One region of the Vibrio metoecus genome, then DNA from elsewhere that is predicted to be linked to it. Evidence: predicted binding sites of a transcription regulator. Region 1 holds the regulator's gene; each other region holds the start of a gene.
What was found. The regulator MetJ, encoded in region 1, represses methionine synthesis genes. The targets are predictions, from matches to a motif close to TTAGACNTNTANANGTCTAA.

Region 1 (4,869 bases):
AGCAATCAGGTCATAGCCTTCTTTGAGTTTGATTTCGGCTTCGAACGCGGCATCTTGCAGCGCCGCAAACGCACCAGGCGCAATTTCTGCTGTGTAAGCTAAACGCAAACGGTATTGGTCAGGTTGTGCTTCGTAAGTCAGAGGTTGCAGTTGCACGCGCTGCAAGTGCTGTAACACATCTTCTTGCAAGCGTTGGAAATCATGCTGGTGAGCAAAGCTCAGTTCAATCAGCAATACATCATCGAGTGAAGTAATGATTTTTGCACCGCGGCCAGAAGCCAGTACCCGCTCAATGCGAGTAGAACCCGATTCCGGTTGGTGGCTGCAACGTAAGTGAAGTTCCATGGTGCTCTGCGCGACAGGTTGTAGCGTGCGGCTGTGCAGAACTGGCGCAGCTAAGCGAGCCAGTTCATTGGCTTCATCGAGTCTTAGTAGTGGCAGCAAACAGGCATCGCTGACAATGCGTGGATCGGCGCTGTACACACCAGCCACATCACTCCAGATGGTGACCCGTGAAACTTCAGCTAGAGCGCCAATCACGGTCGCAGAGTAATCGGAACCGTTGCGACCGAGCAGGACGGTATCGCCCTGTTCGTTTTGCGCCATAAAACCGGTGATCACCACGCGGCGCTGGGTATGTTGTGCCAACACGGCTTTCAGGAGCGGGTAAGAGCGCGCGCGATCCACTTCCGGCTGTGTTCCCGCTTCGGCACGTAAGAATGCACGGGCATCTTGTGCCACTGCCGGTAAATCTTGCTGATTTAACAATGCGGCGAGTAAACGTGCCGACCATTGCTCGCCATGTCCGAGTACCCAAGCGTATTGCGCATTGCTAAGAGGGGCGGTGAGCTCGCCTAACACGCTGATCTCTTGTTGCAATTGGTTCAATAGCGGTTCGGCCGTTTCGGCGGTCAGTAGCTTGGTGATCAAATCGGACTGATATTGGCGCAGTGCATGTAAAGTTTCATGGGCAACTCGGCCATCTTTACTGAGTGCTTCGACAAAACTGATCAAACGGTTCGTGGTTTTGCCAGCCGCAGAGACCACCACCAGATCTTCACTCTTCGAATAACTTTTAAGAATTTTCGTGACCCGCAGATAACATTCTGGGTCGGCAAGGCTACTACCACCAAATTTATGCAGTTGACGAGCGTGAGTCATTCACAGGTCTCCTTAATTCGCTGAAAGAGTTTGCTGAAAGGCTTGGTCAAGATCGGCAATCAGATCTGAGGCATCTTCAAGACCGACGGAAAGGCGCAGCAACTGCTGTGAAATTCCAGCTTCGGCTAATGCTTCTTCACCCATCGCACGATGAGTCATGGAGGCGGGGTGGCAAATCAGGCTTTCTACCCCACCAAGTGACTCCGCCAGTGAAAACAGCGCCAACTTGCCTACAAAGAATTTCAGTTGCTCAAAACTGCCGGCAAATTCAAAACTGAGCATAGAGCCAAAGCCTGATTGTTGTTTTTTCGCAATTTCATGGCCTGGGTGGTTGGGTAGGCTTGGATGGTAAATTTTGCCAACCAATGATTGAGTCTGTAGATAAGCCAAAATCTGTTGCGCGCTCTCTTCATGTACGCGCATCCGCGCGCCTAGCGTGCGAATGCCACGTAAGGTCATGTAGCTATCAAATGGAGTACCGGTTGAACCTAAACAGTTGCCCCACCAAGCTAGCTCTTCCGCATGTTGCTTACTTTTACAGATCAACACACCACCAATCACATCGGAGTGACCGTTAATGTATTTGGTGGTGGAGTGCAGAACAAAATCCGCGCCTAAGGTGAGCGGTTTTTGGAATACTGGAGTTAAGAAGGTGTTATCGACCGCCACCAAAGTACCTTGCGCTTTCGCTAACTGACAAAGATGAGCGATGTCCACCACGCGAACTAAAGGGTTGGAGGGGGTTTCAATCAACAGCAACTTTGGTTTGCGTGCTAAGGCTTGCGTGAGTGCTTGTTCGTTGGATTGGTCGACAAACTGCACTTTGAAGTCGCCTTTTTTAGCACGAGTGTTGAGCAAACGGTAAGTACCGCCATAGCAGTCATGTGGTGCCACAATCAGATCTTCTGGGCCTAACAACGCCGTGACCCACAAATTGATGGCCGAAGTACCACAGTTGGTCACCACCGCACCTTCACCACATTCAAGCTCATACAGGGTTTGTTCTAACAAACCACGGTTTGGGTTGCCTGAGCGGGTGTAATCGTATTTAGGTACTTCGCCAAATGCGGGAAAACCATAGTTGGTCGAAAGATAAATAGGGGGCACAACGGCATGGTATTGAGTGTCCGATTCAATCCCGGTACGAACCGCAATGGTGGCTGGCTTGCGTGTGGTCATGGAGTTTTCCTTGCTGGCTATTCTGTCCTAGAGTGCGTCATCATATACCTTTCCTGCTCAAAGCAGCAGAGAGGGTTGTCTTATGACAACGTGACCTCATATGGGCTCACATTTTGTTGCCCATAAATTACTCGACACTTTACTGATGTTAAATAAAGACGTCAACACTTCTAGACGTCTATATGTCTTTGCTTATGGCAGTAAATCCCGCTAAAATTAGGGCCTTTGAAATTTCGATTCGAACCACAATAACGAAGGTGCGCAATGGCAGACTGGAATGGCGAATACATCAGCCCCTATGCAGAGCATGGGAAAAAGAGCGAGTTGGTAAAAAAAATCACGGTATCCATTCCGCTGAAAGTTCTCAAAGTGCTAACGGATGAGAGAACACGCCGTCAAGTCAATAACTTACGTCACGCAACCAACAGTGAATTGCTGTGTGAAGCCTTCTTGCATGCCTACACTGGCCAGCCTTTGCCGACGGATGAAGACCTGCGTAAAGATCGCCCTGATGACATTCCTGCCGAAGCCAAACGTTTGATGACCGAAATGGGTATTGAGTTCGAATCTTACGATGAGTAATGGTGTTCGTTAGCGCAATTCGCTAAGCGAACTGATAACGCTCATAAAAAAGCCCCTCATATAACTGAGGGGCTTTTTTTATCGACTGTTTATCAACATAAACAAGCAGATTAAGCCTGCATGTAGTTTTCTGGCATTGGGATACGAGCAACGCCTGATTCCACTGCCGCTTCCGCGACTGCACGTGCTACGCGTGGCAATAGGCGTGGGTCCATCGGCTTTGGAATGATGTACTCAATACCGAAACTCAGCTTATCAACGCCAGCGGCTGCCAATACTTCCGCAGGTACTGGCTCTTTCGCCAGTTGGCGAATGGCGTCTACCGCAGCCAATTTCATCTGGTCATTGATCTCACTCGCACGAACATCCAATGCTCCGCGGAAAATGAACGGGAAGCAGAGCACGTTGTTAACTTGGTTTGGATAGTCGCTGCGACCAGTCCCCATGATCATGTCGTTACGCACTTGATGAGCAATTTCTGGCTTGATTTCAGGATCTGGGTTGGAACACGCAAACACCACAGGCTTGTCGGCCATCAGTTTGAGTGCCTCCGCTGGTAGCAGGTTAGGGCCTGATACGCCTAAGAACAGATCCGCTCCCGCAATCACATCTTCCAGTGTGCGTTTATCCGTGTTGTTGGCAAACAGCTGTTTGTATTCGTTGAGATCGTCACGGCGCGTGTGGATCACGCCTTTGCGATCCAGCATGTAAATCTTCTCACGCATTGCACCGCATTTGATCAGTAGCTCCATACACGCTACCGCAGCAGCCCCTGCACCAAGACAGACAATCATACAGTCTTTCAGCTGTTTACCTTGTAGCTCTAATGCGTTGAGCATGCCCGCAGCAGTCACAATCGCGGTACCGTGTTGGTCATCGTGGAACACTGGCACATCACAACGTTCAATCAGGCGGCGTTCAATTTCAAAGCAGTCTGGGGCTTTGATGTCTTCTAAGTTAATGCCACCGAAGGTATCCGCAATGTTGGCTACCGTATCAACAAATTCATCGATGGTGCGGTGTTTTACTTCAATATCAATCGAATCCAGTCCTGCAAAGCGTTTAAACAGCAGCGCCTTGCCTTCCATGACAGGCTTAGAAGCCATCGGTCCCAAATTGCCCAATCCTAAAATCGCAGTGCCGTTAGAAATGACTGCAACGGTGTTACCTTTCGCGGTGTACTTGTACACATTTTCCACGTTTTGTGCGATTTCACGAACCGGCTCTGCTACGCCAGGGCTATAAGCCAGCGCAAGATCGGCAGCTGAATCAGCAGGTTTGGTCAGCGCAATACCAATTTTGCCCGCGGTTGGGTAAGCATGGTAATCGAGAGCACGTTGGCGAAATTGTTCTTCAGGAGTTGGGTTGAGGTGATTGTCATCGGACATAGGGCTGTTCTCTTATAGTTATTTATGGGAAAGGTCACAAATTCTAATGTATGTCTTGCAAGCTGCCTAGGTTAGACACTGAGCAAAGCGTACAAAAAAAGCGAAGATCTTGCTGATAAGACCAGTGAAAATGTGAAATGCGGAGAAGAAATAGCCAGAATGTGCCGCTTAAAAGCGTTTTATATGCAGGTAAGTGAATGAAAAAATCGGTATTGATAATGGTGGTGAATCTTATCACTCCTTTCAGAATACAGAATATAAAAATCCGCCTTCTTAGAAGGCGGTTTTAATATAAGCCCCCTAAAAGGGGGCCACGACGCTGTTACTCTCTCAATAACTCTAACTGCTGCTCTTGCTCAAGCTCTTTTTTGTCTTGATGCCGTACATACCGTCTAATGATTTCTTCATTTACACCTACCGTATCCACAAAATAGCCTCGCGCCCAAAAATGATTTCCCCATAACTTTTTCCTGATATGTGGAAACTTGTTGAATAGCCTAATTGCACTCCTACCCTTTAAAACTCCCATCAACGTCGAAATCGATACTTTGGGCGGAAT
Region 2 (4,869 bases), 1.1 Mb from region 1:
TGCAAGGCCATATCGAATGCCGCCTGCAAAAGAACAGCCAACATATTTTTAACGGCATTATTGGGGCGAATGAGCGTTATACGCTGACGACTTGCAACCCGCCTTTTCATGCATCCTTAGCGGACGCTCAACAAGGAACCCAACGTAAGTTGACCAACTTACAGGCAAATCAACGCAAGAAAGGCCGTTTAGCAACGCCAACCTCAAGCCACCCAAGGCTAAATTTTGGTGGTCAGAAAGCCGAGTTATGGTGCCTAGGAGGAGAAGCGGCTTTCATTGGTAAAATGGCGGTAGAAAGCCAGCAGTTTGCCGAACAAGTGCTTTGGTTTAGTTCTTTGATTTCTAAGGGTGACAATGTACGCGGCATGAAAAAACAGCTCGAAAAATTGGGCGCTCAGTCGATACATGTAATAGAGATGGCACAAGGACAGAAGATCAGCCGTTTTGTTGCTTGGAGTTTTCAAAATGCAGAGCAGCGCAAGCTGTGGTGGAAAACAAAGTGATAATCTGTTGTTAACAGACTAGCATTAATCCATAAATGCAGTTCGATCAAAGACTAACAAAGGAGGGGCAAGATGAGAATCGAAGATGTTCCGCTCTATGCACCCTGTCAACCGCACTGGCTGTGTGTTCCTTTTATGAGTGTCTTTACGCTTTTGTTGCTGATTGGGCTTGGTTTTTTTATTCGGGTTATCTATCGCGAATACCAAAAAATTCAGCGCGCTAAAAAGGTACGTCGGCTACGCCGTATTCACTACCGCGATCGCAAAGGCAATGGTCGTCCGACGAATCTTTAATAAACCTAGGATTGTGCCTCCAGTAGTGTTTGGTATTTCTGCTCTAATGCAGAATTACCGGCACGCTTTTCTAGCTCAACCAATAGCTTGAGTGAGGCTTTTTGGTAGCCATAACGTTGATTTAATGCCATTAACCGCAGTCGAGCTTGAGTGTAATCTCCGGCGTCAATTTCCATTTTAGTGAGTTGTAAAATGGACAGTAGCCGATTCGGATCATGATCCACCGCTCGCTTGAAATATTCACGGGCGTTATCATTCTTGCCCGCTTTTAAGGCACACAGTCCCGCGTTCTCGTAACTTGCCGAAATTAGGTAATAATAAGGTTGCTCGACCGCTCGGCGAAAATACTGATCCGCCGTATCATATTCCCCTTGTTTACACAAAAAAGTACCAAAGTTATTCAGTACATTCCCGTTTTTGGGGTGCTGATTTAACGTCGATTGATACATTTTTCGCGCCGAGTCATTTTCTCCCACCATCTCAAAATAGTGAGCCATAGAGAGCTGTGAACGATAATAATGAGGGGCATGTTGCAGCGCTTTTTCTAGGTTTTCACGGGCTTTGATCATGCTGCCATTTTCTAAATAGCCTAAACCAAGGGCAATCCGTGCTTCCGCCATTTCGGTTGGATCGCTTTGTGCTGCAATATCTGATGTTTCGGTTACGGTGACACAGCCGCTTAAGGCCAATATCACACCGACTGCCAACATTCTTTTCATATACCCCTCCACTTAACTATCCCATGATAGGCAATTAAGACAGAAGACCGAGCAATGAGGGTGAAGTCTGCGAGTCAGTTGGCAAATCTTAACGACTTTATCTGCTTGATGTCGCTCGCTATTGCGACCATGTGAGCATGAATTAAGGTATAAAAAAGGCCGCGTAAAGCGGCCCAGAAATGGTTATTCATCTTTGGTGAAGTTTGCTTCGCTGAATTTTTCCAAATCGTACGGTGTTTGTTGGTAAACACAGTAGTTAAGCCAGTTAGAAAATAGCAGGTGTCCATGGCTACGCCAGCTGGCGCAGGGCTTATTATCTGGGTTGTCGTTCGGGTAGTAGTTCACCGGAATTGCAGGACTTAGCCCTTCACCTAAATCGCGCACATATTCGCTATGTAAAGTAAAGGCATCGTATTCTGGGTGTCCGGTTACAAACACGTTGCGTTTGTCTTTCGTTGCCGCAAGGTAAACGCCCGCCACATCGGAAGTTGCGAGAATATCGAGATCAGTATGCTCAGCCAAAAAGTCAGCTTCAAAGTCGGCATAGCGAGAGTGTGGCGCTAAAAAGCGATCATCAAACCCGCGTAAAAGTGGATGAAAAGGTTTGTGAATATCATGGTAATACACACCGGACAATTTCTCTTCACGAGTGCGTTTAGGCAAGTTGTACAGCAGTTTTAGCCCTGCTTGCGCAGCCCAACAGATGTAAAGGGTGGAAGTCACATGTGCTTTCGCCCAACTCATGATGTTTTGTAAATGTTCCCAATACGCGACATCTTCAAACTGCACTAGGCCAAGAGGTGCGCCAGTTATGATCAACCCGTCGAAATTACGGTTTCTGACTAACTCAAACTGACGATAGAAGGTGTTGAGATGCTCTTCAGGGGTGTTTTTGCTTGGGCGATCATCGATGCGCAGCAGCTCAATATCCACCTGTAAGGGGGAATTAGAGAGTAGGCGCAAAAATTGAGTTTCCGTCTCAATTTTTTTGGGCATTAAGTTTAATAGCAACACCTTGAGTGGGCGTATCTCCTGCGTCGAAGCACGTGATTCCGACATAACGAAGATGTTTTCGTTACGTAGCACATCACTCGCGGGTAATTGGTCGGGGATTCTAATCGGCACAGCTTTCTCCCTAAGCTTGATATGGACGTCTAAACATCTAGACTTATAACTCAACCGAAAATTATTGTCGATAGCAAAATGCAACAAACCTCAATCTAAGTTAGTATCTCTCGGCACAATTGACTACTGTGAATCAACTATGCGACCTCACTTAACCCTTATTCGCGGTTTGCCCGGTTCGGGGAAATCAACCTTGGCGAAGACCTTGCCTGCCGTACATCTGGAAGCAGACATGTATTTTGTCAATCCACAAGGTGAGTACCATTTTCGCCCCGAACACTTGGCGCATGCCCATGAATGGTGTCAACAACAGACGGAATACTGGCTGCAACAAGGCAAAGACGTGGTGGTATCGAATACTTTTGTTCGGCATTGGGAGATGGCGGTATACCGAAAACTTGCCCGACAATATCGAGCTAAGCTGACGATTCTGGTGTGTCGAGAACGTTATCAAAACGTGCATGGGGTGGATGAAGCCACTGTCGAACGCATGCGTCAACAGTGGCAAGAGTAGACATTATTGTGGGTGTTTAGCGGTACGCTGGAGATCTCGGCGTAAAAGATAAAACGCCAAACCGCCCCATACCAAAGCCTGTGCCCAAAGGAGTGTCCATTTTGGTGCTATGGTTGACCAACTGGCCGCCATTTGGTTTAAGCCTAGAAAGCCTTGGATTGCCGGCGTGCTTGGGAAGCACTGCGCAAGCCAGACTAAAGGCGCAGGGATCATTTCCAACGGCCAAATAAAACCAGCGGTAAAAATCAGTGGCATCGAGCTAATTAACACCACCAAAGTGACCAGTTCACGTCTTGGAGTCACAGCTCCCAACGCAATACCGACAAAGTTACAGGCTAATAAAAATGGCAAGAGCAGACTGAGTAGATCATTGGGTTTTGCTAACGTATTTACGCCGTGTAAATCAAAGCTAGCTCCGAAATAATAAAGACTCAGCAAGTAGTAGACTGCAACCAGCACAAAACTACGCACTAACAACAGTTTGGCAGGAGCGACTCGACTCCAATAGCCGTGGCCTTGCTTTTGTGTCCCAACCATCAATCCAGCTGCCATGATCAGCGTTTGCTGCAGGATCAATACAAAAACGGCGGGTACGACGTAATCGACATAGCCCATACGTGGGTTAAAAGTGGGTTTCAGGTTGGCACTGGTTGGCGAGAAATGCTGCGCGGCAAACGCCATCGGTTCACCTTCGATGACCAAACGACTGACTTTGGTTTGTGCTGCGAGTGTGCCACCCGCTTGGGCTAAACCTTCAACAATCGTACCGTAAACCAGAAAATAGGAAGCATCGCCCGCATAAGCGAGCGTTGGGCTTTTCCCTAACAATAAGTCTTTGTAGAAATGCTCAGGGATAACCAGTATGCCAGCCACTTTCTTGTCTAAGAAAGCTTGTTTGGCATCGGCAATGGTGTGATCACGCTGAACAATTTTGACTTGCGGCGTGGCATCCACCATCCGCTCCAGTTGAAAACTGGCCTGACTTTGATCGAGATTGACCACAGAAACGGTCTGTTCACGGGGGATCTGCTTGGCGTAAGGCAGCGGGTAGAGGAAAGAATAAAACACCACGCCACCAAAAACGGTCAGCACGACAACAGGGTTGGTGAAGAGTGCTTTTAATTCTGCTTTAAATAGCTCAAATAGGGTCATACGGCAGCTCCCATTTCCCGCGCTAAATGCTTGCGGATCAGAAGTAGAGCCAAACCAAGCGGCAGAAGATAGCCCCACATATTGACCATAGGTTGTAAAGAACTTAAGGCCTCAAGCCCATAGCTCACTTGGTTCACTTGCACTTCAATGTAGTGGCTGATCGGTAACAAATTGCGCCACGCTTGAGCGAGCGTGTTCATATCGCTCGCCGGAAAGGTAATTCCCATAAAGGCAAAACTGGGCGCGGTGAATGCTCCGGCAAAGCTCATTGCACGAGCTGGATCGAGCGTGAGGAAGTAGAAAAATGCCCCCATGATTACGCAAGCGATAACCGTAATGGCTTGTGCAATCAATAATACAGAAAAATGCCCAAACATCGGCCAACGCAGCACATCATAAAACCAAATTAAAAAACCGAGCCCTTGCAGCATAAAAATCGGCAAATAAGGGAGTAGGGTGCGAATTAAATGTCGCAGCGGTGCATCGGCTAGCCATGTCTTCAAGCCATAATGACGATAGTTGGCCGCCAGAATCAAAATAGTGCTGACGACAATCGTGATTT
Region 3 (4,869 bases), 650 kb from region 1:
TGGCAGTGCAGATCAAAACGAACCATTAGCGAATTTCTACCTCTAAAAACCCTATCATCGAACTCATAAAAAAAGCCCTTTCATGAGAAAGGGCCTTGAACTCTATTGCAATCCTCGCCGTTTGTCAGCGGTGACTTGAAATAATGCTTATTTTAGACCAGCGAAGTCACGCAGCAGCGCGGCTTTGTCTGTCGCTTCCCAAGGGAACTCTTCGCGGCCGAAGTGACCGTAAGCTGCTGTTTTCTTGTAGATAGGTTGCAGCAGGTTCAGCATCTCTTGCAGACCGTATGGACGCAGGTCGAAGAACTGGCGAACGGCTTCGATGATGATCTCTTGAGATACTTTTTCAGTACCGAAAGTTTCCACCATGATAGACGTTGGATCAGCAACACCGATTGCGTAAGACAGTTGGATTTCACAACGATCAGCCATACCCGCCGCAACGATGTTTTTCGCAACGTAACGCGCTGCGTAAGCCGCTGAACGGTCAACCTTGGATGGATCCTTACCAGAGAATGCACCACCACCGTGACGCGCTGCGCCGCCGTAGGTATCAACGATGATCTTACGACCTGTCAGACCACAGTCACCCATAGGACCACCAATCACAAAACGACCGGTTGGGTTGATGAAGTATTTGGTCTCTTTGCTCAGCCATTCTGCTGGCAGAACAGGCTTGATGATCTCTTCCATTACCGCTTCACGCAGGTCAGGCGTTGAAATAGAGTCACAGTGCTGAGTAGACAGAACCACGGCATCAATACCCACGATCTTGCCTTGGTCGTACTGGAAGGTCACTTGAGATTTCGCATCTGGACGCAACCATGGCAGCGTACCGTTTTTGCGAACTTCTGCTTGGCGCTGCATCAGACGGTGTGCGTAGGTGATTGGTGCTGGCATCAGCACTTCAGTTTCGTTAGTTGCATAACCAAACATGATGCCTTGGTCGCCCGCGCCTTGCTCTTTAGGATCGGCTTTATCAACACCTTGGTTGATGTCTGGCGATTGCTTACCGATGGTGTTCAGTACTGCACAAGAGTTGGCATCAAAGCCCATGTCTGAGTGCACGTAACCAATTTCACGAACGGTTTGACGAGTTAACTCTTCGATATCAACCCAAGCGGAAGTAGTGATTTCACCACCCACCATCACCATGCCAGTTTTTACGTAAGTTTCGCAAGCAACGCGAGCTTTAGGATCTTGCTCAAGAATTGCGTCCAACACTGCATCAGAGATCTGGTCTGCAATTTTATCTGGATGGCCTTCTGATACTGATTCTGAAGTAAACAGGTGCTTAATCGCCATGATAGCTCCAATATTTGTGGTTATTCGGTAACGGCATGAAGTGGCGCTACCGATCAATTTCGTACATTTTGTAGGCGTTTCTACATCTAGACGGCTATTCTAGTGTCGAGCGCTCAAATTACAAGCTCTTTTTCTGTTTAGCCCATAACCAAACGTTTGCTTAAAAAAGTCAGCTTTGCCACTACAAAGCGAGAATGTGCTAAAAAGTGTGACAAAATCGGAGCAAAGCACCAGTAAATCGTTTGCAGCAGCAGGGGGGCTTTGCGACAATAGCCGCCACTGATTTTCCGCATCCATTCATTTCGCTTACTTCCCATTTAGGAGTCGACATGTCTTCTCGCAAACAACTTGCCAATGCTATCCGTGCCCTGAGCATGGACGGCGTTCAAAAAGCTAACTCTGGCCACCCGGGAGCCCCAATGGGCATGGCGGATATCGCCGAAGTACTGTGGCGTTCACACTTAAACCACAACCCACAAAACCCAAACTGGGCTGACCGCGACCGTTTTGTACTGTCTAACGGTCACGGATCTATGCTGATTTACTCGCTGCTGCACCTGAGCGGTTACCAGCTGTCGATTGACGATTTGAAAAATTTCCGTCAACTGCACTCAAAAACACCGGGTCACCCAGAGTACGGTTACGCACCGGGTATCGAAACCACCACGGGCCCTCTAGGCCAAGGCATCACTAATGCCGTAGGTATGGCGATGGCTGAGAAAGCACTGGCGGCGCAGTTCAACAAACCGGGTCACGACATCGTTGACCACTTCACTTATGTGTTCATGGGTGATGGCTGTTTGATGGAAGGTATCTCGCACGAAGCGTGTTCACTGGCGGGAACACTGGGTCTGGGCAAACTGATTGCATTCTGGGATGACAACGGTATTTCTATCGACGGTCACGTGGAAGGCTGGTTCTCAGACGACACACCAAAACGTTTTGAAGCGTACGGCTGGCATGTGATCCCTGCGGTTGATGGCCACGATGCAGATGCAATTAACGCTGCGATTGAAGCGGCGAAAGCAGAAACCTCTCGCCCAACGCTGATTTGTACCAAAACCATCATCGGTTTCGGCTCACCAAACAAAGCGGGCTCACACGACTGTCACGGCGCTCCTCTGGGCAACGATGAAATCAAAGCCGCGCGTGAATTCTTGGGTTGGGAATATGCTCCATTTGAAATCCCAGCTGACATTTACGCAGAGTGGGATGCCAAAGCCGCAGGCGCAAGCAAAGAAGCCGCTTGGGATGAGAAATTCGCCGCTTACGCGAAAGCTTACCCAGCCGAAGCTGCTGAATACAAGCGCCGCGTAGCCGGTGAGCTGCCAGCGAATTGGGAAGCAGCAACCAGCGAGATTATCGCCAACCTACAAGCTAACCCTGCCAACATCGCATCGCGTAAAGCATCACAAAATGCGCTGGAAGCGTTCGGCAAACTGCTGCCAGAATTTATGGGCGGCTCAGCTGACCTAGCGCCTTCTAACCTCACCATGTGGTCTGGCTCTAAGTCTCTCACAGCAGAAGACTTCTCAGGCAACTACATCCACTACGGTGTGCGTGAGTTTGGTATGACCGCCATCATCAACGGTATCGCGCTGCACGGTGGCTTTGTGCCTTACGGCGCGACCTTCCTGATGTTTATGGAATACGCGCGTAACGCGATGCGTATGGCAGCACTGATGAAAGTGCAAAACATCCAAGTGTACACCCATGACTCTATCGGTCTGGGTGAAGATGGCCCAACCCACCAACCGGTTGAGCAAATCGCTTCCCTGCGTATGACACCAAACATGAGCACATGGCGCCCATGTGACCAAGTAGAATCAGCGATGGCGTGGAAACTGGCGATTGAGCGTAAAGATGCGCCATCTGCGCTGATTTTCTCGCGTCAAAACCTCGCGCAGCAACCACGCAGCGCAGAGCAAGTCGCGAACATCGCCAAAGGTGGTTACATCCTGAAAGATTGTGCAGGTCAACCTGAACTCATTCTGATTGCAACAGGCTCTGAAGTTGAACTCGCGGTTGCCGCTTACGAGCAACTGAGCGCCGAAGGCAAAGCGGTTCGCGTGGTCTCTATGCCATCGACCGACGCATTTGATAAGCAAGATGCAGCCTACCGTGAAGCCGTTCTGCCATCTGCAGTCACCAAGCGTATCGCGATTGAAGCGGGCATTGCCGACTTCTGGTACAAGTACGTCGGCTTTGGCGGTCGCATCATCGGTATGACCAGCTTTGGTGAATCAGCACCAGCGGGTGAGCTGTTCAAACTGTTTGGCTTCACTACTGAAAATGTCGTGAAACAAGCCAAAGAACTGCTGGCGTAATTGAAAGCCATTCTTTGTGAAGCAAAGAAAAATCGATGATAAAAAATCCCGCTGCGGCGGGATTTTTTATTGCCACTCATCAGGCCTTGCTTGGCGGAGCGCATCAATGAATAGGCGCAGCCGAAGTGGGTGACGACCGAGCGGATAGAAGCAGTTGATTTCTGTTGGCTGTGATTGCCATCCGTTGACGCAAGGAATGAGGCTGCCCGGATGCGCCGTTTCAAAACCATTGGCAAACCAAGTGGGAAGCAAACCAATACCACGACCTTTAGCAATCGCATCGGCTTGCATGGCAAGATTATCGCTTTGTAAACGACTCTCTAGTGCTGGCAGTGAATAACTGCCGAACTCTGGATGGTGCAGTTCAAGCTCCGCGCGCCGACAAGCAATAAAATCAATCCATGGGTGATGAATCAGCTCACGAGGATGGGTGGGTTTATCTCGATGGGCCAAATATTTGGGAGAGGCGTAAGCGGCATAGCGCCAATAGCCTAAGCGCTCTTTGCGATAACCCATGGGGGCGGCGTGTTCAATCCAAATGATCAAATCGGGCTCAAATACCTCATCACTGTGTTGAAACTGGCTGAGTAAACGGATCTTCAATGTCGAATGCTGCTGCATAAACTCATCCAACACTTGGCTGAGCCAACCACGGATCAAATTCGGATGCACCACCAGCGTGAGTTCGCCAGTGACTTGATTGTTCAATTCTTGCAACGCTTCCTGACTTTTATTCGCCAGTTCAAGTAACTGTTCTGAGTAAACCGCAAACACTTCCCCCGCTTTGGTGAGCGTTAAGCGGTTGCCCTGCCGCATCAACAAACTTTGTCCTAAATCCTCCTCAAGCTGTGCCAAGCGGCGACTCAGGGTGGATTTAGGTTGTTCAAGTGCTTTGGCTGCGGCAGTCAGGCTCTTATGTTGGCAAAGCGCATGGAAAGCTTTTACGGCGCTGAGATCTTGCATAGGTATTTGACCTTTAAAGAATAATTACCACAGACGTTCCATATTTGGTCCGCACTATTCCATGTGTCGATCTATCTCCAATACAGAATATATGAATAATCCGCTTCTGAAATTAAGAATAATTATCATTTAAAGGAGAGGTAAATGTCCAGACACAATCCATCCCTCGTCAGTTTATCTGTGACGCTTGGCTTAATGTTTTCGGCTAGCGCTTTTGCTCAAGAAGCGACGAAAGCGGATGAAACCATGGTGGTCACTGCGGCGGGATACGCGC

Region 2: metA (homoserine O-acetyltransferase MetA) is a predicted target of MetJ. The motif match lies at 2,671-2,690, and genes of this name have one in related genera.
Region 3: metK (methionine adenosyltransferase) is a predicted target of MetJ. The motif match lies at 1,384-1,403, and genes of this name have one in related genera.

The regions. Positions count from the first base shown of each region.
Region 1 is NZ_CP035686.1:38,689-43,557, forward strand. Features, by position in the region: gene EPB59_RS00165 (bifunctional aspartate kinase/homoserine dehydrogenase II) at 1-1,161, opposite strand, end outside; gene EPB59_RS00170 (O-succinylhomoserine (thiol)-lyase) at 1,174-2,340, opposite strand; gene metJ (met regulon transcriptional regulator MetJ) at 2,605-2,922, shown strand; gene EPB59_RS00180 (malic enzyme-like NAD(P)-binding protein) at 3,033-4,310, opposite strand; gene tnpA (IS200/IS605-like element IS1004 family transposase) at 4,633-4,869, opposite strand, start outside.
Region 2 is NZ_CP035686.1:1,148,499-1,153,367, forward strand. Features, by position in the region: gene rlmF (23S rRNA (adenine(1618)-N(6))-methyltransferase RlmF) at 1-503, shown strand, start outside; gene EPB59_RS05230 (hypothetical protein) at 576-797, shown strand; gene pilW (type IV pilus biogenesis/stability protein PilW) at 803-1,516, opposite strand; gene metA (homoserine O-acetyltransferase MetA) at 1,700-2,641, opposite strand; gene EPB59_RS05245 (ATP-binding protein) at 2,781-3,155, shown strand; gene EPB59_RS05250 (ABC transporter permease) at 3,159-4,307, opposite strand; gene EPB59_RS05255 (ABC transporter permease) at 4,304-4,869, opposite strand, start outside.
Region 3 is NZ_CP035686.1:2,298,508-2,303,376, reverse strand. Features, by position in the region: gene EPB59_RS10395 (SprT family zinc-dependent metalloprotease) at 1-26, opposite strand, end outside; gene metK (methionine adenosyltransferase) at 148-1,305, opposite strand; gene tkt (transketolase) at 1,635-3,632, shown strand; gene EPB59_RS10380 (LysR family transcriptional regulator) at 3,699-4,595, opposite strand; gene EPB59_RS10375 (ligand-gated channel protein) at 4,740-4,869, shown strand, end outside.